One region of the Blautia sp. AF26-2 genome, then DNA from elsewhere that is predicted to be linked to it. Evidence: predicted binding sites of a transcription regulator. Region 1 holds the regulator's gene; the other holds the start of a gene.

Region 1 (12,068 bases):
CCATTCTGATTCTTGTTCTGTTTTTGGCTTTGGTCACCTTCATCTGCCTGCACTTTTTCCTGTTTTTGTTTCCATTCTTCCAGTTGTCTTTCTTTCCATCCCTGTATTTGCTTCTTCTGTGATCCAACTGCAATGGCAAGCAGGATACCTAAAAACAGCACAATCACAATGACAAGTACCAGAAATCTTCGAATTTTCTTTTTTCTCTTCTTCTTTTTTTCTTCCGCCACATGGCAGCCACAGTACTGGCAATAGGCATCTTCTTTCTGAATCCTGCGTCTGCACCTGGGACATTTGATTTCCTTTTTCATTTTCTGCTCCTCTTATTGCAGTTTTGATCCGCAGCGCGTACAAAACTTTTCTCCTTCTTTCGGAATTCTTCCGCAGGAGGGACACGCTGACCGCATCTTCGAAGCTGCCGGGTTCTTTGATACGGTTTCTTCCGGCTTGATTTTTTTCGATTCCGTTTTTTTTGATTTGATTTTTTCCGGCTCAATTTTTCTTGAAACACTTTTCTTTGAAGCACTTTTCTCTTTAGAAACCATTCCCCACAGTGCAAATATAAGAATCAGAACATGAAGTGCTATCCACACCCACACAAATTCCATGCGAAGCGGCATTCCTGTCATCTGGCCGTTATAATCAACCTTGTTTTTCCATCCCCAGCTGAGTCGTTGCATTGACCACGCAAGACCTCCGTTTGTCACGATGGATAATACAATTGCCAGAACATATGTCTTTTTTCCATTTAACAGCGTAACCAGAACTGATCCCACAAGCGTTACTGCCGCTGTTCCAATCAGCCATGCGTTGATATTTTCAAAGACACTTTCCTGCATCAGTTTCCAGATCATCCCTCCGACAAAAGAGTCTCCTTCCTGGCTTTCCATTCCATAGAGAATCACATCGTAAAGCCGGATGGCATCATCTTTCCAGCCGATCATTCTGCAGAAATATAGTGGTATCGTACATAAAAACAGAATTACAATGACGTATTTTGCTTTTGTTTTCATCTGAAAATTCTCCTGTTCTGCTCTATTTTTATACTTCTTCGGATGGTTCCAGCACCATTTTGCTATCTGCTGTATCCATTTCCGAAAATAACTTTTTGCCTTTCAGATCGTAATAATCTGTCTTATCTACCTCGACATATTCCGACTCACCATCCACAGTCTCTTTTTCTTCCTCGCTGTATGTTACCTGCAGGATTCCATCACTGACCAGTTCTCCTTTTTTTCCATCCTCAACGGTATATAACAGATTCCCGCTTAAATCATACAATTCTTTCTGATCGATCAGTAATGTCTTATCTTCCATGGAAAAAGATTCTCCGGCAATCGGATCGGCAATTTCTTTCATGGTATCCGCATTGATCAGGCAGACATAAAACTGATTATCTTCCCCATACATGGAAAGTGCAAGAACATTATCCTCGATGCAGCTTGTTGTAGTGGAATAATATTTAAAATACGGCGCATACTTTCCTGTATATTTTTTGATATCGCCTGTCTCCAGATCACACAAAAAATAAATGTCCTGGTCGTCCTGTCTTACCGTAAAAAGTGCATATTTTTTTGTCCAGTCGAGCAGAGTCGGATATCCGCCAAACGGGCCAAGATACTGACTCGGGATTTCAATTTCTTTTTCTTCTCCATTCCCGATCACTGTAATATGAAACGGATTTTCATCCCCTGCCCAATATCCATCGTCCATTGCGCCCGTTTCTATGATAAGTCCGTCCCGCATTCCATGTTCTTCTGCTTTGTCAAACGAAACGTTTAACTCTGTTTCTTTTCCCAGTTCCGGCTCAACCAGAACACAGACTTCTTTCGTACCGTCCATTTTTTTATACAGAAATTTTCCATCACCCATGTAGGATCTTTTAAAGCTCAGATTTTCCAGGTCCTGATTGCTGACTGTATAATCACACACTTCACCCCCTTCCGGACTATACAGTGTATATTTCCAAAACCCGGCATCATCCCAGGATACATTTTCTTCCTCCTCCAGCCAGGTATAACCACCGCCGTAATCTGCCACTTTGTCTGCATCATACTGGCTTTTTATCATTCCATCCGTGTCAATCACATAAAAAATATTGTCATAGACGAACCAGTTATAACCATTATTAAAATTCACATCGTACCGATAAATATCTGCATCAATTGCATCTTCATCAAAAGGTATATAAAACTTTAACTTTCCCTTTTTATCCAGAAAGCCTTTGTAAGATTCCCCCTTTCCGTGAATTCTTACAAAGGCAAGTCCATCCTGAAATTCTCTTGCATCAGAAAATTTCATATTTTCCAATGTATGAGACGTCTCCGCATTTGAACTTATATCGTCTTCATCATCCGACCATGTATCATCATCATCATCATCATCTTCTTCTTCTTCGTCTTCGTCGTCATAGTTTTCTTCCGATCCATCGTCCCAACCCTCAAAGTCGAGATACCATTTTCCGTCAATTTCAACAACCGCTATCTCCATTTCTTCCGGTTCTATGCCAGATGCACTCACTTCCACAAACACATTTCTTGCATCGGTGACCGTATCTCCTTCTTCTCCATAATGACTTTTTATTTTTTCCATGTTGCCTTCGGACTGTTTTTCTGATCTGACTGGCCAATGGGTAATTTGTATATCCCCAACTTCATCTTGCAGTTTCTGAAATTCCTCTTCCACTGCATTTTCTATGATCCACTGTAACGTTTCCCCATATTGGCCAAAATACCGCTCCGGCAACAGGCTCAGAAGCGTATCGGTATCTCCTGTAAATAATGCTTCGACTGCACGATCTGCCACCTGCATATATTCCTCATCGGACTCCTGGCTTTCCGCTGTTTTTCCAGCTTTTTCCCCTGATTCCGTCATCTGGAGTATTCCATATTCCGGAACAAACTTCCATGGATATAAAATTGCTATAGCCGCCATAATTCCAAAAGTAATGATCAAAATTCGGCTTCCTGCTTTTTTCATATATTCTCTACTCCTTTTTCTCTCATCGTATCTTTACTTCTGAATAGAGTCCTAATATAATTTTCCAGATTTTTTGCACTCTCTTACTCTGTAAGGACACTGCTACTCTGCTTTCCACAATAGGTAATAGGGATCTCTTCTCACCAGTCCAGCCCATTGTCTGTAATGGTTATGGTATGTCCCAGTTTTTCTTTCGTGAGAATTTCATAACTGTCCCCATATAATTCTACAAATGGGTGTTCCATGTTTTCCCCGGACTTCACACAGAAAACTACTGCTCCGACTGCCACTATTGCAGTCAGGCCAAGTGCTGTCGCAATTTTCCATCCTTTTTTTCTGCGTTTTACCGGCAGCACGGCGTCCGATTTATTGTATTCTGCTCTTTTACGTTCAGCTGTGTTTTTTTCTTCTTCTTTTTCTTCTGCTATCTTTTTATTTTCTGCTGTTTCCCTCGTTTTCGGTCTGACAGGTTCTATCGTTTTTTTCACACTCGGTTTGACCGGCTCTGTTTTTTTCCTCTGCTCCTCTTTCCCATCATCCGGCACTATATCTGGCACTACAATATTTCCATCCTCCAGTTTTGCTCCACAGCTTCCGCAAAATCTTGTCGCATCTGACCACTCTTTTCCACATACCGGGCATTTTTTCATACTTGTTTTCCTCTCCTGTCCCTTTTTATCCACAAATCTTTTTTCTTTGCAATAAATGATCCAAAATCCACCTCCCTATTTTGGATCATTTATCTTTTTGCTGTCTGATTTGATCTTCTCTTCTGTGCTTTGCTTTTTCAAACACGCTCTCGATTTTACTCGTCAACTTTATGTCCACAAACCGTACAGAATTTCATATCCGGTTCCAGCGGTGCTCCGCATTCACTGCAAAAAGCCGGCCGTTCCTGTTCTTCTTCCACCGTTTCCTGTTCTTCACTCTGCAGTTTCATTCCACAGTTGCTGCAGAACATCATTTCCGGTTTGATTTTTGCACCGCAGCGCGGGCAGCTGTTCATTGCATTGATTGCCTGGATCTGCAGTTTGCATGCTTCCATAGCCTCTTCCAGCTCCCGGATCTGGCCAATTTCCTCTTTGACTTCTTCCAGCGGATTTTCCCGATATGCACAGTAAACTTTATATCCTATTTCACTGTAGATTTCATTGATTTTCGTCTCCGATTCAGAAACCGCCATATTCAGTTTCGTAATCTCCGACAAATCCTTTGCTTTTTGCATAGTTGAATATCCTGCTTTTGAAATTTTTCCTTTTACTCCATCTAAAAATGCCATTTTTCTTCCCCTTCCATTTCTTTTTTGTACTTTATGATCTGCTTTTTTTAGATCTGCCGTCTTCTCTCTTATAAGGGGCTTTCCCCTCCTGATTCACGCAATTCCCCGCCTCACTGCTTATTGCTTTCCTCAATGAAAACAGGGATTTCCTTGATTTGATTAAATTTTTCCGCTCAGCGCGCATCACTTTTCGATTCGTTTTTCTATTTTTCTTCCTTATAGCTTTTCAGGACACGGCTCAGACTCTCCGGCGATAAATGCAGATAGGAAGCGATATCTTTCTTACTCACAACGTCTACCAGATCCCGATAGGTATCAACAAAATATTGATATCGTTCCTTTGCCCTGTGGTTTGCAACAATATCCTCATGTTCAATTAGCTTTTTATATGCAAGGCTGAGTGCACGGTTATATAAACGCATCATTTCCGGCGATTGCTCAATCAACTTCAACAATTCTGGTATCGGGACGCACAGCATGGTACACGAACTGATTGATTCTATCGTCAAAAGTGATTTCACATTTACGGATAAATTGGAAATTCCTACAACAATGTCTCCTTTTAAATAACCAAAGCAGGAAACATGCTCTTTTCCATCTCCCTTGCTTTCACAATACCCTTTTACAATGCCCGATACCAGAAAAGGAACGCATGGCAGCGCTTCCCCTTCTCGAATGATAACTTCCTTATCTTTCACCTTCCAGACATACGCCATTTGTTCCAGACTGCTCAGCACATTTTTATTTTTGATACCTAAATAAGTTTTGAAGAACTCCTGTTTTTCTATATTTTCATTTTCCAACCGCTCTATTTCCTTTCTGCCTTTTTATTTTACATTACATAACATCAATCTTTTTTATTCCTATGCAATTTTGTTAATTATATCATGAACAGTTTTTCACATCTCATCATTCTCTTGATTTAGATCAATATTTGCAATTTTCTGAATATTCTGTATTTTTAAATTTTGTCAAAAAAGAAGAACCTGTTTCTCCTGCAGGTTCTTCTTTTCATTTATCTCATATTTTCTATTTCTTTCATATTAGAGCGTGTTGGAAAAGACTTTTCATATTCTACATGCTCAAGTCTGTGAGAAATTTTGTCCGAATGAGAACAAAAACAGATAGATTTTTTATTTATCAATATCCTCAAACGCTTCCTTCACCTTATCCATAAACCCTTTTTTCTTCTTCGGCTGTTCTGCGGTATTCTCACCATCGGCTGCTTTTGCTTCTGACACCTGACGGTTTCCGCAAGCTTCATCAAAGGCACGAAGGGCTTCTTTTGCTTTTTCGTTCAGCCTGGTCGGTGTCTGAACAACAAGTGTTACATAGTGATCGCCGCGTACATTGCTGTTCCGGAGAGATGGAACGCCTTTTCCTTTCAGACGGATCTTGGTATCGGTCTGAGTTCCCGGTTTTACGGTATAGAGAACGTCTCCGTCAACGGTGCTGATCTTCACATCACCGCCGAGCGCTGCCTGCGCAAATGTAATCGGTGCGGTAGAGAAGATGTTCATATCCTGTCTCTGGAAGATCGGATGACGGGTTACCTGAACCTCGACAAGCAAATCTCCTCTCGGTCCGCCGTTTACACCCGGCTCACCTTTTTCACGGATCCGGATGCTCTGTCCATCGTCGATTCCAGCCGGAATGTTGACCTGAATGCGTTTTCTGCTGGATGTATAGCCCGTGCCGTGGCATGCGGTACATTTATCGCGAATGATCTTTCCGGTTCCGTTACAATCCGGACAGGTCGTCACGTTTCTCACAGAACCGAACATGGTCTGCTGTGTGTACGTAATCTGACCAGTTCCGTTACATTTGGAGCATGTCTCCGGTGAAGTTCCTGGTTTTGCGCCGGTTCCGTGGCACGTTGTACAGGTATCCTTCAGGTTGATCTCGAGCTCTTTCTGGCATCCGAAAACAGCTTCCTCAAACGTAATGTGGACAACAGCGCGGAGGTTTGCTCCCTTCATCGGTCCATTGTTTGCTCTTCTTCTGCTTCCGCCGCCACCGAACAGGTCGCCGAAAATATCACCGAAGATATCACCCATATCTCCGCCGCCAAAGTCGAAACCGCCGAATCCGCCGGCTCCTGCGCCGCCACCGCCGTTTTCAAATGCAGCGTGGCCAAACTGATCGTACTGACGCCGTTTGTCCGGATCACTCAGCACGCCATAGGCTTCTGTCGCCTCTTTAAATTTTGCCTCGGCCTCTTTGTCGCCCGGGTTCATATCCGGATGGTATTTCTTGGCCAGTTTACGGTATGCTTTTTTTAATGTTGCATCGTCCGCTCCGCGGTCTACGCCGAGGACCTCGTAATAATCTCTTTTTTCTGCCATTTATGTTCACCTTTTCATTTCTGTTCCACAAATTTCATCTTTGCAGAAATGTTTTTCCGCACGCTCCAGTATAGCACTTTTCCGAAAGCAATACCAGCATAAATACAGGGGGCGGAATGTATTTTCCGTCCCCTGCAAACATTCGCCTCACAGGGCTTTTTGCGTTTATTTACTTATTGTTTCAACTCACAGTCGGTATTTTCACGGAGTGTGACATGCCGAAAATTAAACCTCTTTGTAGTCAGCGTCTACGACATCGTCGTCATGGCCGCCTGCTGCTCCTGCATTTCCCATATCCGGGCCTGCACCTGCTGTTCCGGCACCAGCGCCTGCTGCTCCGCCCTGCTGCTCATACAGTTTTGCAAACAGTTTCTGAGCGCTTGTCATCAGTTTTTCCTGAGCTGCTTTCAGATCAGCTACCTGTGCATCGGTCATTTCTTCCGGATTGCATTTTGCAATGAGATCTTTCAGTGCGTTCAGGTCAGCTTCTACTGCTGTTTTGTCGTTTGCATCAAGCTTGTCGCCGACTTCCTCGATTGCTTTCTCGGTCTGGAATACCATGGAGTCTGCATCGTTTCTTGCGTCGATTGCTTCTTTTCGTTTCTTATCCTGAGCCTCGAACTCAGCAGCTTCTTTGACTGCTTTGTCGATCTCGCTGTCGGACATGTTAGAGCCTGCGGTGATGGTGATGTGCTGCTCTTTTCCTGTTCCAAGGTCTTTTGCAGATACATTTACGATACCGTTGGCATCGATATCAAAGGTAACCTCGATCTGCGGAACGCCTCTTCTTGCTGGCGGAATTCCATCCAGACGGAACTGGCCGAGGGATTTGTTGTCTTTCGCGAACTGACGCTCACCCTGTACTACGTTGATATCTACTGCTGTCTGGTTATCTGCTGCTGTTGAGAAGATCTGGCTCTTCTTGGTCGGGATTGTGGTGTTACGCTCGATCAGACGAGTTGCAATACCTCCCATGGTCTCGATGGACAGAGACAGCGGAGTTACATCCAGAAGAAGGATATCGCCTGCGCCGGCGTCTCCTGCAAGTTTACCACCCTGTACGGAAGCACCAAGTGCTACGCACTCATCCGGGTTCAGGCTCTTGCTCGGCTCGTGTCCGGTCAGCTGTCTTACTTTATCCTGTACAGCCGGGATACGGGTAGATCCGCCTACCAGAAGGACTTTGGAAAGCTCGGATGCCTGAAGGCCTGCATCAGAAAGTGCTCTCTGTACCGGCTCTGCGGTTTTCTCTACCAGGTCGTGGGTCAGCTCATCGAATTTAGCCTTTGTCAGGTTCATATCGAGATGTTTCGGGCCATCTGCGGTTGCAGTGATGAACGGCAGGTTGATGTTGGTTGTAGTTGCGCTGGAAAGCTCTTTCTTTGCTTTCTCTGCTGCTTCTCTGATTCTCTGCAGAGCCATTTTATCATTGGAAAGATCTACGCCTTCCTGTTTCTTGAACTCAGCAAGGATATAATCTGTTACTTTCTGGTCGAAGTCATCGCCGCCCAGACGGTTGTTTCCTGCTGTGGAAAGAACTTCGATAACGCCGTCACCGATCTCGATGATGGAAACATCGAAAGTACCGCCGCCAAGGTCGTATACCATGATCTTCTGCTCATTTTCGTTGTCCAGTCCGTATGCCAGAGCTGCTGCGGTAGGCTCGTTGATGATACGTTTTACATCAAGACCTGCGATTTTACCGGCATCTTTGGTTGCCTGACGCTGTGCGTCATTGAAGTAAGCCGGAACTGTGATAACTGCTTCTGTTACTTTCTCACCAAGGTAGTTCTCTGCATCACCTTTCAGTTTCTGAAGAATCATAGCGGAGATCTCCTGCGGAGAGTATTTCTTTCCTTCGATGTCTACTTTATAGTCAGTACCCATCTCACGTTTGATAGAACGGATGGTTCTGTCTGCGTTTGTTACAGCCTGACGTTTTGCCGGCTCGCCGACCAGACGGTCACCTGTTTTTGTGAATGCTACGATAGATGGAGTTGTTCTTTCACCCTCTGCGTTTGCGATAACGGTTGGTTTTCCACCTTCCATAACGGCTACACAGCTGTTTGTTGTTCCTAAGTCAATACCAATAATTTTGCCCATTGTTGTTTCCTCCTCAATGAATTATGCTAAAAAATGGTTTAATTTCTATTTATTTATCTTCAAGGCTTAATTAGCCACCTTGACCATACTGTGACGGACTACGGAGCCTTTGTACATGTAGCCCTTCAGGAACTCTTCTACGACGATGTTCTCGCCGGCTTCCTCATCCTCCACATGCATCACTGCGTTGTGCAGGTTCGGATCAAATTCCTTTCCAACGGCCTCGATCACGGTTACACCGAGTTCATCGAGTGCTGTGGTAAACTGTTTGTATACTTTATTCATGCCGTCTGCGAACGGATCTTCCTCCGGGTTTTCCACCGTTGCAAGTCCGCGCTCGAAGCTGTCAACAACCGGAAGAATCTTCTCGATGATGTCTTTTGCTCCAATGGCATACATATTTGCTTTTTCTTTTTCGGTGCGTTTGCGGAAGTTATCGAACTCTGCCATCTGACGGGTCAGGCGGTCAGTCAGCTCTTCGATTTTCTCATCTTTTTTATCTTTTTTCTTTTTGAAGAACTTTCGTTCTTTGCCATCCTCAGCAGTTTCTTCTGCAGCTTCCGCTTCTTTTGCCTCTGCTGCTTTCTTTGCTTCTTCCTGCTCCGCAGCCGGTTCGGTTTCCGGCAGATCGGTCTCTGCTCCGGTTTCTTTTTCCATCTCGCGTGTAGGTTCTTCCATGGTTTCCTCTTTCTTTCTATTTTCTTCGCTCACTGATCATTCCACCTTTCTACTCACCTGTGTCCGGCTTTTTGAAGACGGCGTCCAGTTGAACTTTTAATGTTTTCAGGTTATCTACCACATTTTCGTAATCCATCCGCTTTGGTCCCACGATACCGATTGTTCCGCGCATACCGTTTCCCATATCGTATGTGGTGGTGACCACGCTGCAGTCCCGTAAGGGTTCCATCGAAGATTCATTTCCGATGTATACCTGAATACCGGTATTTTCCTCTCCGTCCTGCTCCTCGGCAGCTCCTTTGATCATATCGACCAGTTTCTGCCGTTCCTCGAATGTGGAGATCAGCTGGCTGGCTTTGCTGCTGTCGGAAAGCTCAGGGTACTTGAAAATGTTGGTTGCGCCGCTGGTGTACACCGGCACATCTTCTTCGCTGACTGCGATGGCTTCCGCTACGGTATCGACCACTTTGCTGATGATGCCGGAGTGGATGCCTGCCTGCTCTTTCATCTTCTTGATCATGCCAAGATTGATTTCTTCAATGGTCAGGCCATTGAGCTGTGTGTTCAGAAGCAGGTTCAGCTTTAATATCTGTTCATCGTTGATGGTCTCGTCTAGGTCGATCATCTGGTTTTTCACCAGGTTGCCTTCTACGACGATGACGGCCAGGAGCTGCTCTTCATTGACTTTTGAGAGCTGGATGAATTTCACTTTATTTCTGTGATATTCCGGTCCTGTAATCAACGTTGCATAGTTGGTAGATGAAGCGAGGACTTTGACAACCTGCTGCAGAACTTTTTCCATTCGGTCTGTTTTTTCAATGACCATGTTTTTGATGTCTGCAACTTCCTGTTCTTTTTCCCGCATCAGCTCATCTACATAGAGGCGGTAGCCTTTATCGGAAGGAATGCGTCCTGCGGAAGTGTGGGGCTGTAAGATGTAACCCATCTCTTCCAGATCGGACATTTCATTCCGGATTGTGGCGGAGCTTAAATTCAAATCCGTGTATTTGGAAATCGTTCTTGAGCCGACCGGCTCGCCCGTTTCCAGATACGTCTGGATGATCGCTTTTAATATTTTTCTTTTTCTTTCATCCAATTCTGTATCCACTAAGATAAGCTCCTTCCTGTTGTATAGTCCTGTTAGCACTCGTTTCAGTGGAGTGCTAACATCTATGCTCTTAAGATAGCACTCTGCCTTTTGTTTGTCAACACCTTTTCCCGGTTTTTCTATGAAGAAATTGTGAAAAAAGTATAAACCGTTTTCTTTCTGAAAAGGAATCTGACTTTTCTTTTTTATTGCATTCTACTGTTTCAAAGGCGCTATAGCCGTATGGTAGGATTCTGCCATTTCGATACGACCATTTAGTAGCATTTTCTCAGAGGTGATGAATCATGAAATATCAGAGACTGGAGGATCTGCGCACGGACCGCGATCTGACGATCCGCCAGGTTGCCGACTATCTCGGCTGCAACCGCGATGTGTATACCCGATATGAAAAAGGCGTCCGGCAGCTGCCGATCTCCATTGCCATCCGTCTGGCGGAGCTGTATCAGGTCAGTCTGGATTATCTGGTCGGCATCAGCGATGAGAAGCGGCCGTATGGATCCTGACTTTCCGGTGTCTCCGCCGCAGCAAAAGCAGGAGGACAGTTTTTCTTTTCCCTGTCCTCCCTGTTTTGCTTTTTCGTTTACAGATTCTGCAGATATTCCATCATCCGCGTTTCGCTGAGTTTCCATCCGTCCGGCTCCCCGCAGAGATACAGCGTAAAATGCCCGCACGGGACTCCGTTTTCCAGGTGGATGCCGGTATACAGTTCTACAATGAGGAGTTCTTCTGCTTTTTCTTCATATATATTAGTGATCTGATAGATCCGCTCTCCCTTTTCGTCCACCGGCCATTCTTTCTTCAGCACATCCCTCAGACGGCTCTCCTGCCCCTGCGCTTCGCATTCTTCCTCCCGGCTGATCATTTTTTCAAACGCTTCCGGCGTCTCCATCCGTTCCACTATATTCTGGACAAAATCTTCTATTTCTATTCTTTCTGCTTTTCCCATTCGTTCCCCCATTTCTGCCGTACATATTTTTCTGTTTTCTGCACAGGCTGTCTTCACCCGCCGTTTCTCTCTCCCGCCCCATTCTCCAATTTGCGACCATATGATCTGATTTAACTTTGTCCATCCAACCGTTTGGTAGTATGGGTTTGAATCTGAAAGGATGGTACAACGTATGAAATACCAGAGAATTGAAGATATGCGGATCGATCAGGATCTCACCATCAAAGAGATTTCTGCCCTGCTCGAATGCAACCGCGACGTCTATTCCCGCTACGAAAAAGGAATCCGCGACATCCCGATCGACTATGTGATCCGGCTTGCACGGTTCTATGACTGCTCGGTCGACTATCTGCTGAGTGTCTCCAGTAAAAAGAGAAAATTCGGCGATTAATTTTTTTATTGTTGTCTTTTTATTTTGGTGTTTTGCGTTTCGATACGACCATTTGGTCGTATTTTATATTATAATGGTATTCTTATTTTGCGTCAATTCTGAACAATAAGGAATCAAAATCGGACGCAAAAAAGCGTGTCGGAAAGTTTTCTGTCGCTTTTCCGGCACGCTTTTTTTCATGCTCTTTTCTTCTTTTTTATTCTTCCATGTCATCCAGGCTCTTCTTCAGTGTGATCATT
Region 2 (12,068 bases), on a different contig from region 1:
TGCCCCGCACGCGCAGATTGTCCACATCGACATCGACACAGCTTCGATCTCCCGAAACATCCACGTCGATATTCCGATCGTAGCCGATGCAAAAGAGGCGATCACGAAGATAGCAGAGTACGTAGAGCCATGCTCCACATCGAAATGGCTTGCCCAGATTGATGCCTGGAAGAACGAGCATCCGTTGACGATGCGCCCGAACGGCGTGATGGGACCGCTCGATATTTTCAACGCGATCAACGAGCAGTTTGACGATGCGATTATCGTCACCGACGTCGGACAGCACCAGATGCTGACAAGTCAGTACGTCGACATTACCGAAAACCGCCAGATCATCATGTCCGGCGGCCTTGGAACGATGGGATACGGCCTTCCGGGCGCGATCGGAGCAAAAATCGGCAACCCGGACAAACCGGTCATCGCGATTTCCGGTGACGGCGGTATGCAGATGAATATTCAGGAGCTGGCGACTGCCGTTCTCGAGGAGCTGCCGGTCATCCTGTGTATCTTCAATAATGAATACCTCGGCATGGTACGCCAGTGGCAGAAGCTGTTTTACGGCAAACGGTACAGCATGACAAACCTGCGCGCCGGTGCACTTTCCCGCAGAACAGACGGAGAAGAGTACCCGGAATACACGCCGAATTTTATCAAATTGGCTGAGAGTTACGGCGCAAAAGGCATCCGCGTCATGAAGAAAGAGGATATCGCCGCAGCGTTTGAAGAGGCGAAGAAAAACACCAAGACTCCGACGATCATCGAATTTATCATCGATCCGGAGGAGATGGTTTACCCGATGATCAAGCCGGGCGGAACGCTCGAAGATATGATTATGGACTGTTAGGAGGAGAGCGCGATGAATAAGGGAATGAAAAAAAGATGGATTTCACTGTACGTAGAAAACCAGGTTGGTGTCCTTTCCAAGATTTCCGGGCTTTTTTCCGCAAAAAGCTATAACCTGGACAGCCTGACCGTCGGAACGACCGAGGACCCGACCGTATCGCGTATGACGATCGCCACGGTCAGTGACGATGAGACGTTTGAGCAGATCAAAAAACAGCTGAACCGCATGGTCGAGGTCATCAAAGTCATCGACTTCACCGACGTGTTTGTGCGCATGAAAGAGATTCTGTATATCAAGGTATTCAACTGCAGCGCAGCTGACAAAGTCGAGCTGTTCCAGATCGCTGAGACGTTCAAGGCGAAGGTCATCGACTACGGAAAAGACAGCCTGCTGCTCGAGTTTGTCCAGACGGCGACGAAAAACGATGCAGTTGTGAAGCTGATGAAAGAGGAATTCAGCAAGATCGAAGTCGTGCGCGGCGGAAGCGTCGGTATCGAGTCGATCAATGTGATGGAGCGGTAAAAGAGAGGACGTTTTTGCGTGAACGAAAAGAGTATTACCACAATTACGTTAAAAAAGATTAATAAGAAAAGTGTGTATCAGTACATCTATGAGCACCGCCAGACGGCGAAGCAGCAGATTGTGCAGGATCTGACGATGGGGCTTTCGATGCACAGCGGAACGCTCGAGCATATCTGCATCGACCCGGAAGGGCCGGAGTGCTACTGCGCTTCTTTTTATTGAAGAGTTTCTGCAGTCGGAATTTTAATTTTTAGTTATAGAATTTCAGGGATAGAAAATCCGGGAACGGAAAGTTTTACATTGCTTTCCATTCCCGGATTTTTTCTGCTTTTTATCAGTGTTCGTTTTTAGATAAACATCGCATAAATCGACGCTCCGACCACAGTCAGAATACCTGCAACTGCAATCGAAAGGCTGCTCATCGCGCCCTCGACATCGCCCATCTCCATGGCCTTCGCCGTACCGATCGCATGGGAGGCCGATCCGATACTGATGCCCTTTGCAATCGGCTCCTCAATGTGAAACAGCTTGCAGAGCGTCTCCGCCAGCATATTTCCCAGCACACCCGTGATGATGATAACGGCAACCGTGATCGTCACCGCACCGCCGAGCTCTTCCGAAACACCCATGCCGATGGCCGTTGTGATGGATTTCGGCAGCAGTGTTACATACATTTTATGATTCAGATTGAAGATCAGCGCCAGCGCGAGAACCACGGTAAGGCTCGTCAGCACGCCGGAGAGAATACCGGCGAGGATGGCTTTGATATTCTTTTTCAATGCCTCCATCTGCTCATACAGCGGAATCGCAAGGCAGACCGTTGCAGGAGTCAGCAGATAGCTCAAGTATTTTGCACCGTCATTATAATTCTGATAATCGATATCGAAAACAGCAAGGAATACAATGACGACTGCAATGGAAATCAGCAGCGGATTGAAAATCGGAAGCCCAAATTTTTTCTTTAACAGCATGCCGAGCTCATACGCCAGAAGGCTGATGACAACGCCGAAAAATGCAGATTCACAGAACATATTTGTCATTTTGCGTCCCCTCCTTTGTGTTTCTTTTCCAGCCGGATGACCGCCTGTGTCACGCGTCCGGACACAACCATAACGACGATGGTGCTGACGAGCGTAATCACGAGAACCGGAACGAGAACGGCTTTTAATTCACCCCAGGATTCCATCAGGCCGACGCCCGCCGGAATGAACATGACCGGCATGATCTCAATCATAAACTTGCCTGCGTCCTCGACGGCATCAAGTTTTAATGCCCCCGTCATCAGAAGCGCCAGCATCAGCACAAGACCGTAGATACTTGCCGGAATCGGAAGCGGCAGCACGGCGTGCAGGATTTCTCCGACGAACGAAACCGCCATAATTACAAGGAACTGTCTTAATAATTTCACTTTTTCTGTTGTCCTTTCTCCCCATAACCCACATAACATCACTCCTTCTCAATGTCACGACCCCGATTATACTACCCGCATAAAAGAATTTCAACCGTAAATGTTACTGCAATTTTGGCGATTTTTGCCAAAAAAAGCAAAAAAATGCCCGCCAATCAAACGAAAAAGTGAAATCGGTGGGCATTTTAACATGATTTTTTGAGTTGATCCGATACGGAACTTTTTAAGCATTGCTTTCGGCATTTTTCCGATCCGGCAGAACGAAGATAAAGATCAGCGAACTGACAAGCAGCATGCCCGGATAGAAGAGGTTTGCCATGATTTCAAAGGCGGAGAGCTCATATCCCAGTTCATGCACCGCGGAAATCGCCACGAGCATCTGCGCGCCGTACGGCAGGATGCCCTGTGAGATGCAGGAGAAGGTATCGAGGAGCGATGCCGTTTTCCGTGGGGTGATGCCGTAGTCCTCGGACATCTGCTTTGCGATCGGGTTTGCCATGACGATCGCGACGGTGTTGTTTGCGGTCGCAATGTCGAGCAGCGCGACGAGAATGCCGACACCGAGCTGGCCGCCCTTTTTTCCGCAGAAGATTTTATGAATGGCACGAAGCAGGACAGTAAAGCCGCCGTTTTCCCGGATCAGCGCGCACATCGCAGCGACAAGAATCGCAACCATACATGTCTCAAACATACCCGAAGTGCCGCTTCCCATGCTGGAGAGCATATCCAAGAGCGTCGTCTGTCCCGTACCGAGCATGATAACGGCACCGGAAGCAATACCGATAAGGAGTACGACAAACACCTGAATGCCCGCGATGCCGCCGATCAGCACGAGCAGGTACGGAACCATCTGCAGCAGATGGTATTCGTGGACGATCGGTGTGCCCGGCGCCTGTCGGAAGGAGATTACAAGGATCAGCGCCAGCGTGGCAAGAGCAGCCGGGAGAGCGATCCAGAAGTTTTCGCGGAACTTGTCTTTCATCTCGCAGCCCTGTCCGTTGCAGGCGGCGATTGTCGTGTCGGAGATGAAGGAGAGGTTGTCGCCGAACATGGATCCGCCCATGACGGAGGCGACGCAGAGCGCCAGCGAAAAGCCGGAGGTCTCGGCAACAGCAGCGGCGATCGGCACGAGAAGCGTGATCGTTCCGACGGAGGTTCCCATGGCCGTGGAGACGAAGCAGGCAACGACAAAGAGCACAGCGACGGCATATTTTGCCGGAATCCAGGAGAGCATGAAATAGGCAACGCTCTCTGCACTGCTCCTTCCGACAACGCCGACAAACGTGCCTGCGGCGAGGAAGATCAGCAGCATTGTGATGATGTTTTTGTCCCCGATGCCCTGTCCCATGAGGGCGAGCTTTTCTTCAAACGGGACACTGCGGTTCTGCAGACAGGCGACGAGGATCGCTGCCAGAAACGCGACGACGATGGGGATGTTGTAGAAGCCCATCGGAATTTTTAAAATATACTCGGAATAAATGCCGAGCCCCAGATAAAACACCAGAAAAACGGCGATCGGGAGCAGGGCGGATGGCTTTCCTTTTTTCATAGAAATAAATACCAGACCTTTCGTGTGATTTTCCTTATTTTTTAATAGGGCGAATAGAATTATTCTATCATCTGGATCAGAAATCGTAAAGTAAAAAAGCAGGAAAAAACACGCCGGACATCTGGTAAATTCCAGAAATCCGGCGTGTTTTATAAGAGGTGCGTTTTACTGTGCCTATGCTTTATCATTTTGCAAGGAGCATCATAATCTGATTGCTTCTGCTTACGAATTTTGTCATCTCGTCCGGAGAGAGCGGTTTGTGGCTGATCATTGCCAGATCATACAGCTGCTCGCAGAACAGGGATGTGTTGTCGTTCTCGCCATTCTTCAGAATGTACTGAACGAGCGGATGTTTTGCATTCAGGATCAGGGTTTCCTGTCCGCCGAACATGGACGGATCCATGCCGGTCATGCCATACATCTTCATCATATCCTGCATCCGGCGGCTCTCCTCGGAAAGCGTTACCATGGAGGATACATTTTCGTCTTTCAGGTTCTCAACTTTGACGGTCAGGTCTTTCTTGTCGAGGACTTTGCGGAAGAGATCGGTCAGAGTATTTGTAGCGTCGGTCAGATCTTCACCGGACTCGTCTTTCATATCGTTGGTCAGATCTGCATCGATGCGCTGGAAAGTTACATGCTCGTTGTAACGCTCTGCATGGGTGATGAAAGCGGAGTCGATGTTGTGTTTCAGGATGACAGCATCCATGCCCTGACTGCGGAACATGTTGATATACTGGCTCTGCTGAACTTCGTCGGTGACGTAGTAAACAGTCGTTTTTTCCGGCTCTTTCTTCTCGTCAGCGTTTTCCGTATTTTCGGTATTCTCCGTAGTTTCAGCCTTCTCTTCGGTGTTCTCTGCAGGAGCTTCTTCTTTCTTATTCTCGTTGATGCAGTCCTCAAGAGTCAGATATTTTCCGTCGATGTTCTTGAATAGAATATAGTCCATCATCTTCTTGGAGAATTTCTCGTCCTTGATGCATCCGTATTTGATGAATGGGTTGATATCATCCCAGTATTTCTCGTAATTCTCACGGTCGGTTTTGCACATGCCGGAGAGCTTGTCAGCGAATTTCTTGGAGATGTACTCGGAGATCTTCTTGACAAATCCGTCGTTCTGCAGTGCGCTTCGGGATACGTTCAGCGGCAGATCCGGGCAGTCGATGACGCCTTTTAAGAGCATCAGGTATTCCGGAATGACTTCTTTGATGTTGTCGGCAATAAATACCTGGTTGTTGTACAGCTTGATGGTTCCCTCGATGGAATCGTACTCGGTGTTGATACGCGGGAAGTAGAGGATACCTTTGAGGTTGAACGGATAGTCCATGTTCAGGTGGATCCAGAACAGCGGCTCGCGGTAGTCGTTGAAGACTTTGCGGTAGAATTCTTTATAATCCTCATCGCTGCACTCGTTTGGATGTTTGGTCCACAGCGGGTGGATATCACTGATGGAAACCGGGCGTTTGTTGATTTTTACTTTCTCTTTGGCCGGGGAAACTTCAACCTGCTCTTTCGTTCCGTCTTCTTTTTCTTTCTCTTCGTATTTTGCGTCCTCGTGGATGTGCTCTACGACAACGTCGTCGTCTTTTAATTCGCTTTCATCGATGGTCTCGTATTCCTGCGGCGCATTTGCTTTGGACAGGAAAATTTCAACCGGCATGAAGGAGCAGTATTTTTCCAGAACTTCGCGGACACGGTATTCGTTTGCGAATTCCAGGCAGTCCTCGTTCAGGAACAGAGTGATTTCGGTACCAACAGTTGTCTTGCTGCCCTCGGACATATCGTACTCGGTGCTTCCGTCACAGGTCCAGTGAACCGGTGTGGAGCCTTCTTTGTAGGAAAGAGTATCGATGTGCACTTCGTCGGCTACCATGAAAGCAGAGTAGAAACCAAGACCGAAGTGGCCGATCATCTGATCTGAATTCGTTTTGTCTTTGTATTTCTCCAGAAATTCGGTAGCGCCGGAGAAGGCGATCTGGGTAATATATTCTTCGACTTCGTCTGCGGTCATACCGATACCGTTATCGATGAATTTTAAGGTTTTCTCATCCGGGTTTACAATCACCTGAATGGCTGCTTTGTAGTCATCCGGCAGAGTATATTCGCCCATGCCGTCGAGTTTTTTCAGTTTGGTGATGGCATCGCAGCCGTTGGAAACGAGCTCACGGACAAAGATATCGTGGTCGGAATACATCCATTTTTTGATAATCGGGAAAATATTGTCGCTGTTGATTGAAAGATTTCCATGTTTCGCACTCATGAGAAACACACTCCTTTTCTTATAAAAATATTTTGATCCAGCAAAGCGGGAATATCATGCTTTTTTAGATGTCTGCAGCTTTTTTACTGCTCTGATAGTTATAGTAATACTGGCACAGGGAAAAGTCAAGGGGAAATTAGCACTCGAGAAAAAAGAGTGCTAACAGAACGACGGAAAGTATTGAATTTACTGGTATTACGGTACTTTCTAAACTTTTTGTAAAGTCTGATCAGAAGGGCTGCGCAGTTGTTTCTGGAGAATGGATATGCTACAATGAAAAAGCATAGAAGCGTTTCGAACAGAAAGATTCCGAGGGTACATAAAAGAAAAAATGGAGGAAATACATGACAAATGCGACAAAGGCGGCGCTGGAAGCGTCGTTAAAAAAGCTGCTTTTGAAAAAGCCGCTGGACAAAATTACGATCAACGATCTGACGACAGACTGCGGCATCAGCCGGATGGCGTTTTATTATCATTTTAAGGATATCTACGATCTTGTCGAATGGTCGTGCCTGGAGGATGCGACGCAGGCGCTGCAGGGGAAGAAAACGTATGAGACATGGCAGGAAGGCCTGCAGCAGATTTTTGAGGCAGTGCTCGAGAATAAACCATTTATTATGAATGTCTATCACTCTGTAAGCCGGGAGCAGATCGAAACATATCTCTTTCATCTGACGCACGATCTGCTGTACGGTGTCGTACAGGAAAAAGCAAAGGGAACCGGCATCTCCGAGGCGGATCAGAGTTTTATCGCAGATTTCTATAAGTATAGCTTTACCGGTGTCATGCTCGACTGGATCAAAGACGGAATGAAAGTGGATTACCATATGATTGCGGAAAAAATGCACCGCACGATGGAAGGAAATGTCGTCAATTCCATCCGAAATTTTGAAAAAAGAAATAAAATATAGTTACACTTTACAAAACAGGGCGGATGATAAAAATTTAATCATCCGCCCTGTTTTGTAAATGGAAAAGCGGGGAAAAATGAAGTAAGATTCAAATTGTCAACAGACAATGGCAACACAAATAGAAACTTGTAAAACAAAGAAAGCAGCATAACCTATACGAACCGGAAATTCGAAAAAACATTCCGGCAGTCGTATTTAGAAAAGAAAGGATGAACGTCTATGTCAAAAAAAGGATTAAAATTCGGAATCGCATCAGCAGCAGTCATCGGAGCTGGAGCAGCAGTGCTGCAGGCAAAAAACAAGAGTGAAGCAAAAAAAGCAGCGGAGACAACCACTGTAACATCAGAACCAAAGAATGATTACCGCAACACCGAGCGCGGAAAAGATAAGAAAAACAGCAAAGGCATTTATTACACCAACGGAAACTACGAAGCCTTCGCAAGACCGGAAAAACCGGAAGGCGTCGATGAGAAGAGCGCATACCTCGTAGGAAGCGGCCTCGCAGCCCTCGCAGCAGCGTGCTTCCTTGTAAGAGACGGCCAGATGAAAGGCGATCACATCCACATTCTGGAAGCCATGGACATCGCCGGCGGTGCCTGCGACGGTATCTACGATCCGACCCGCGGCTACATCATGAGAGGCGGCCGTGAGATGGAAAACCACTTCGAGTGCCTGTGGGATCTGTTCCACAGCATCCCGTCAATTGAGACACCTGGTGTATCCGTTCTTGATGAGTATTACTGGCTGAACAAAAAAGACCCGAACTACTCCCTGTGCCGTGCAACGAAGAACCGCGGCGAGGATGCCCATACCGACGGAAAGTTCAACCTGAGCCAGAAAGGCTGCATGGAGATCATGAAACTCTTCATGACAAGAGACGAGGATCTGTACGACAAGACGATCGAGGATGTTTTCGATGATGAAGTCTTCAATTCCACCTTCTGGCTGTACTGGAGAACGATGTTCGCATTTGAAAACTGGCATAGTGCACTGGAGATGAAGCTGTACTTCCAGCGGTTCATTCACCACATCGGCGGACTGCCGGACTTCTCCGCACTGAAATTCACGAAGTACAACCAGTATGAATCCCTGATTCTTCCGATGAAGAAATACCTCGAGGATGCCGGCGTAGACTTCCAGTTCAATACCGAAGTAACCAACGTTATCTTTGAAATCAACGATGGAAAGAAAGTAGCAAAAGCCATTGAGTGCAAGGTAAACGGTGTCGAGAAAGGCATCGTTCTCACCGAGAATGACCTCGTCTTCGTTACCAACGGAAGCTGCACCGAAGGCACGATCTACGGCGATCAGAACCATGCACCGAACGGTGATGCAGAGGTCCGCACGAGCGGCTGCTGGAGCCTGTGGAAAAACATTGCAAAACAGGATCCGTCCTTTGGACATCCGGAGAAATTCTGCTCCGATATTGCAAAGACAAACTGGGAATCCGCAACAATTACCACTCTCGACAATAAGATCATTCCGTATATCACCAATATCTGCAAACGTGATCCGAGAACCGGAAAGGTTGTTACCGGCGGTATCGTAAGCTGCCAGGATTCCAAGTGGCTTTTAAGCTGGACCATCAACCGTCAGGGACAGTTCAAAGAGCAGGATAAAGATAAGGTATGTGTATGGGTTTACAGCCTGTTCACCGACGTACCTGGCGACTATGTGAAGAAACCGATGAAAGAGTGCACTGGTAAAGAGATCACCGAAGAGTGGCTGTACCACCTCGGCGTGCCGGTTGACCAGATTCCGGAGCTGGCAGAGAACAGCGCTGTCTGCGTACCGACCATGATGCCGTATATCACCGCATTCTTTATGCCACGAAGAAAGGGCGACCGCCCGGATGTCATCCCGGATGGCTGCGTCAACTTCGCATTCCTCGGACAGTTCGCTGAGACACCAAGAGATACCATCTTCACGACAGAGTATTCCGTTCGTACCGCAATGGAAGCTGTTTACGGACTCCTCGGCGTAGACCGCGGCGTGCCGGAAGTATGGGGCAGCGTTTACGATATCCGCGATCTGCTGGACAGCTCCGTGAAACTGATGGATGGAAAATCTCCGCTGGAAATCGAGCTTCCTGGACCGCTCAACCTGCTGAAAAAACCTCTGCTGAAACTGGTAGATGGAAATGTAGTTGGAGATCTCTTAAAAGAGCATGGAATTATCAAAGAGGATATGGTGAAATAAGAAATAGAAAATAAGTAAGAAATGCAATAAGACCTGCGCTTTCAAACGGCGCAGGTCTTATTGCGTTTCTATGCATGCTCTCAAACAATTAAGCAGAGTTCTTCGTGAAAAACAGCGCGGCACAGACGGCGGCGATGCCTCCAGCGAGCTTTGCAACGAGAAGCGGCACGACAAAATCAGGATCGGTGCCGAACGTAAATCCCATATGTGCGGCGATGGTCGATGCGGCGGAGACGAGGAAAGCTGCGTTTACAATCTTTCCGCGCTCGTCCATTTTTTCCATCATTGTGATCGCCGGAACAGGGCTGACAATGCCCATCAGAAGGCCGGCGGCACTGCTGTCGTTCATGCCGGTTCTTCTTCCAATAAAAGAGAGCGGCTTTTTGAGCACCAGCTGTAAAAGCTCCGCCGTCGGAAGGCTGCCGAGCAGTACAATGCCGATGGACGAGACGACCGCCATCGCGTCCTCCAGCGGCGCAAGGTCCGGGAGCAGCGAAAAGCCGGTCATATAGCAGAACGCACCCGCGATGAGGCCGATCGTCGTCAGAAGCCGGATCACATCTGCAAATACCGTGAACGCGCGCACGGTCTGCTCCGGAAAACGCCAGATGCCGAACATCAGCAGAAAGCAGAAGAGGAGCACCGGGAGCGACTGAAGTACGATCTGCAGAAAAGAGAGCCCTGAGAGCAGTCCGCCGACGATCATCGTGACGGGAAGCGTGCCCGTGCCGATCAGCATGCCGCGGGAGAAAAAGAGGCGGTCGCCGCTTTTCAGCATTCCCATGCCGACCGGAATCGTAAAGGTGATGGTACAGCCAAGCGTCGCCGCAATCACAAGTCCTGCGTAGCGCACCATCTCCTGCGATGCCGAAAGCTCTCCGGCGAGCTGGTAGCCGCCCATGTCAATGGCGAGAATGCCGGCGAGAAGTCCCGCATCCAGCCCCAAAAAGTTCCAGATGGGAACGAGGGCGAAACGGAGAAAGCGGGAGAGCAGCGGGGTGAGGCAGATGATGCCCGACATGGAAAGTGCCGTCGGTCCAAGCAGCGTAAAGCCCTCCTCAAACCGTTTTCCAAGTCCGAAGCGATTGCCAGCGATCCGGTCGACACCGCCGAGTACCGCGCCGACGGCCATGATCCACATAATAATCTGATTCATAAAAAGAGAACCTTTCTAAATAAGTATTTTGTCTTTATATCTGTTCTTCAAATGCAATTTCATTTTTCAGCAGAAACTGGCGGACTTCCTCATCGAAGACGCGGTCGAGCGACTTGTCCATCGTAAAGATTTTGAGGGAAGTTCCGGTGGTAAGTAAGAGTTTTCCGTCCTTATACTGAAAATTCAGAAAGCATCCAAACACGTTCTCTATTTCCAGTGGCAGCGCATGGTCCGCGATCATTTTTTCGCACGCCGCCTGCGGAAGCTGAAACACAAATTTGAACTGCAGGGGTGTCCGTTTTCCTTTGATGACGGAATAGCAGAACGGTTTCACATCTTTCCAGAGAAGCCGCGTCCGCCCTTTTTCTTTTAAGAGCTGCGCGTCGTCGGGATCGAAAAAGTCCGTGTGAAGACTGCCGTCGATGGAGAACGTCGTAAACGTTGTGATCGACGCCTCAGAGACGGGAAAGCGGTCAAATGTCTCGAGACGGAGCAGGGTGTTCATAAAATTCTTTAACTGTGTAATCTGCAGGATAATCATCCGTAGTTAAAACCAGCCTTTCTTTTTAAAATACCAAATTTCAACAGCAACAATGAGAATACAGACGCCGATCAGGATGAAGTACGCATACGGGGCAGAAAGCTCAGGCATATGCGTAAAATTCATGCCGTACCAGCCGGCGATCAGGGAAAGCGGGAAAAAGATCGTCGAGACGACCGTCAGAATCCGCATCGTATCGTTCTGACGCAGGTCGATCTGCGCCTGCTGCATCTCGCGGATCTGCAGGGCGTACTCCCGCAGCATCTGGGTGTGGTCGTACAAACGGTCCACGCGGTTTCCAAGGCGCGAAAACTGACGGGCGCATTCCGGGGGAAGAAAGTGATTTTCGTCCTCGGAGAGTATTTCGCACATGTCGAGAAGCTGCTGGTAATAGGCATGGAACACGAGCAGCTCCCGACGAATCGTGATCAGGGTCCGCTGCAGCTCTTTTGGCAGAGTGTCGAGAAGAGACTCCTCGATTGTCGCGAGGCGCTTCTCAAAATTCTGCAGATAGAGCATATCCTCCTGGATCAGCGATTCCAGAAACGAGAAAAACAGGTGGAAGACATCGGAAGTATCGAGCGGTTCTTCCGGGAAGAGGAGGCTCTGCAAAGCCGGAAGTGTCTGTTCGCCGGCTGCCAGAATAAGCTGCCCCCGGTCGAGATAAAACGCAAGCGA

What was found. The regulator HrcA, encoded in region 1, represses chaperone genes, less so after heat shock. The targets are predictions, from matches to a motif close to TGTTAGCACTCNNNNNNNNNGAGTGCTAACA.
Region 2: the regulator HrcA is predicted to act here: its motif matches at 6,718-6,748, upstream of htpG (molecular chaperone HtpG).

The regions. Positions count from the first base shown of each region.
Region 1 is NZ_QTWD01000002.1:201,207-213,274, reverse strand. It holds gene DWY63_RS03855 (S8 family serine peptidase) at 1-311, opposite strand, end outside; gene DWY63_RS03850 (zinc ribbon domain-containing protein) at 324-1,013, opposite strand; gene DWY63_RS18110 (hypothetical protein) at 1,042-2,979, opposite strand; gene DWY63_RS03840 (zinc-ribbon domain-containing protein) at 3,120-3,629, opposite strand; gene DWY63_RS03835 (zinc ribbon domain-containing protein) at 3,785-4,258, opposite strand; gene DWY63_RS03830 (Crp/Fnr family transcriptional regulator) at 4,462-5,061, opposite strand; gene dnaJ (molecular chaperone DnaJ) at 5,392-6,603, opposite strand; gene dnaK (molecular chaperone DnaK) at 6,829-8,706, opposite strand; gene grpE (nucleotide exchange factor GrpE) at 8,773-9,384, opposite strand; gene hrcA (heat-inducible transcriptional repressor HrcA) at 9,434-10,492, opposite strand; gene DWY63_RS03805 (helix-turn-helix domain-containing protein) at 10,777-10,995, shown strand; gene DWY63_RS03800 (hypothetical protein) at 11,073-11,438, opposite strand; gene DWY63_RS03795 (helix-turn-helix domain-containing protein) at 11,611-11,829, shown strand; gene uvrB (excinuclease ABC subunit UvrB) at 12,026-12,068, opposite strand, start outside.
Region 2 is NZ_QTWD01000015.1:37,994-50,061, reverse strand. It holds gene ilvB (biosynthetic-type acetolactate synthase large subunit) at 1-844, shown strand, start outside; gene ilvN (acetolactate synthase small subunit) at 857-1,366, shown strand; gene DWY63_RS18230 (hypothetical protein) at 1,385-1,588, shown strand; gene DWY63_RS16270 (LrgB family protein) at 1,714-2,406, opposite strand; gene DWY63_RS16265 (CidA/LrgA family protein) at 2,403-2,774, opposite strand; gene DWY63_RS16260 (Na+/H+ antiporter NhaC family protein) at 2,998-4,323, opposite strand; gene htpG (molecular chaperone HtpG) at 4,508-6,583, opposite strand; gene DWY63_RS16250 (TetR-like C-terminal domain-containing protein) at 6,928-7,494, shown strand; gene DWY63_RS16245 (oleate hydratase) at 7,714-9,693, shown strand; gene DWY63_RS16240 (ethanolamine utilization protein EutH) at 9,782-10,849, opposite strand; gene DWY63_RS16235 (DUF5721 family protein) at 10,884-11,390, opposite strand; gene DWY63_RS16230 (magnesium transporter CorA family protein) at 11,397-12,068, opposite strand, start outside.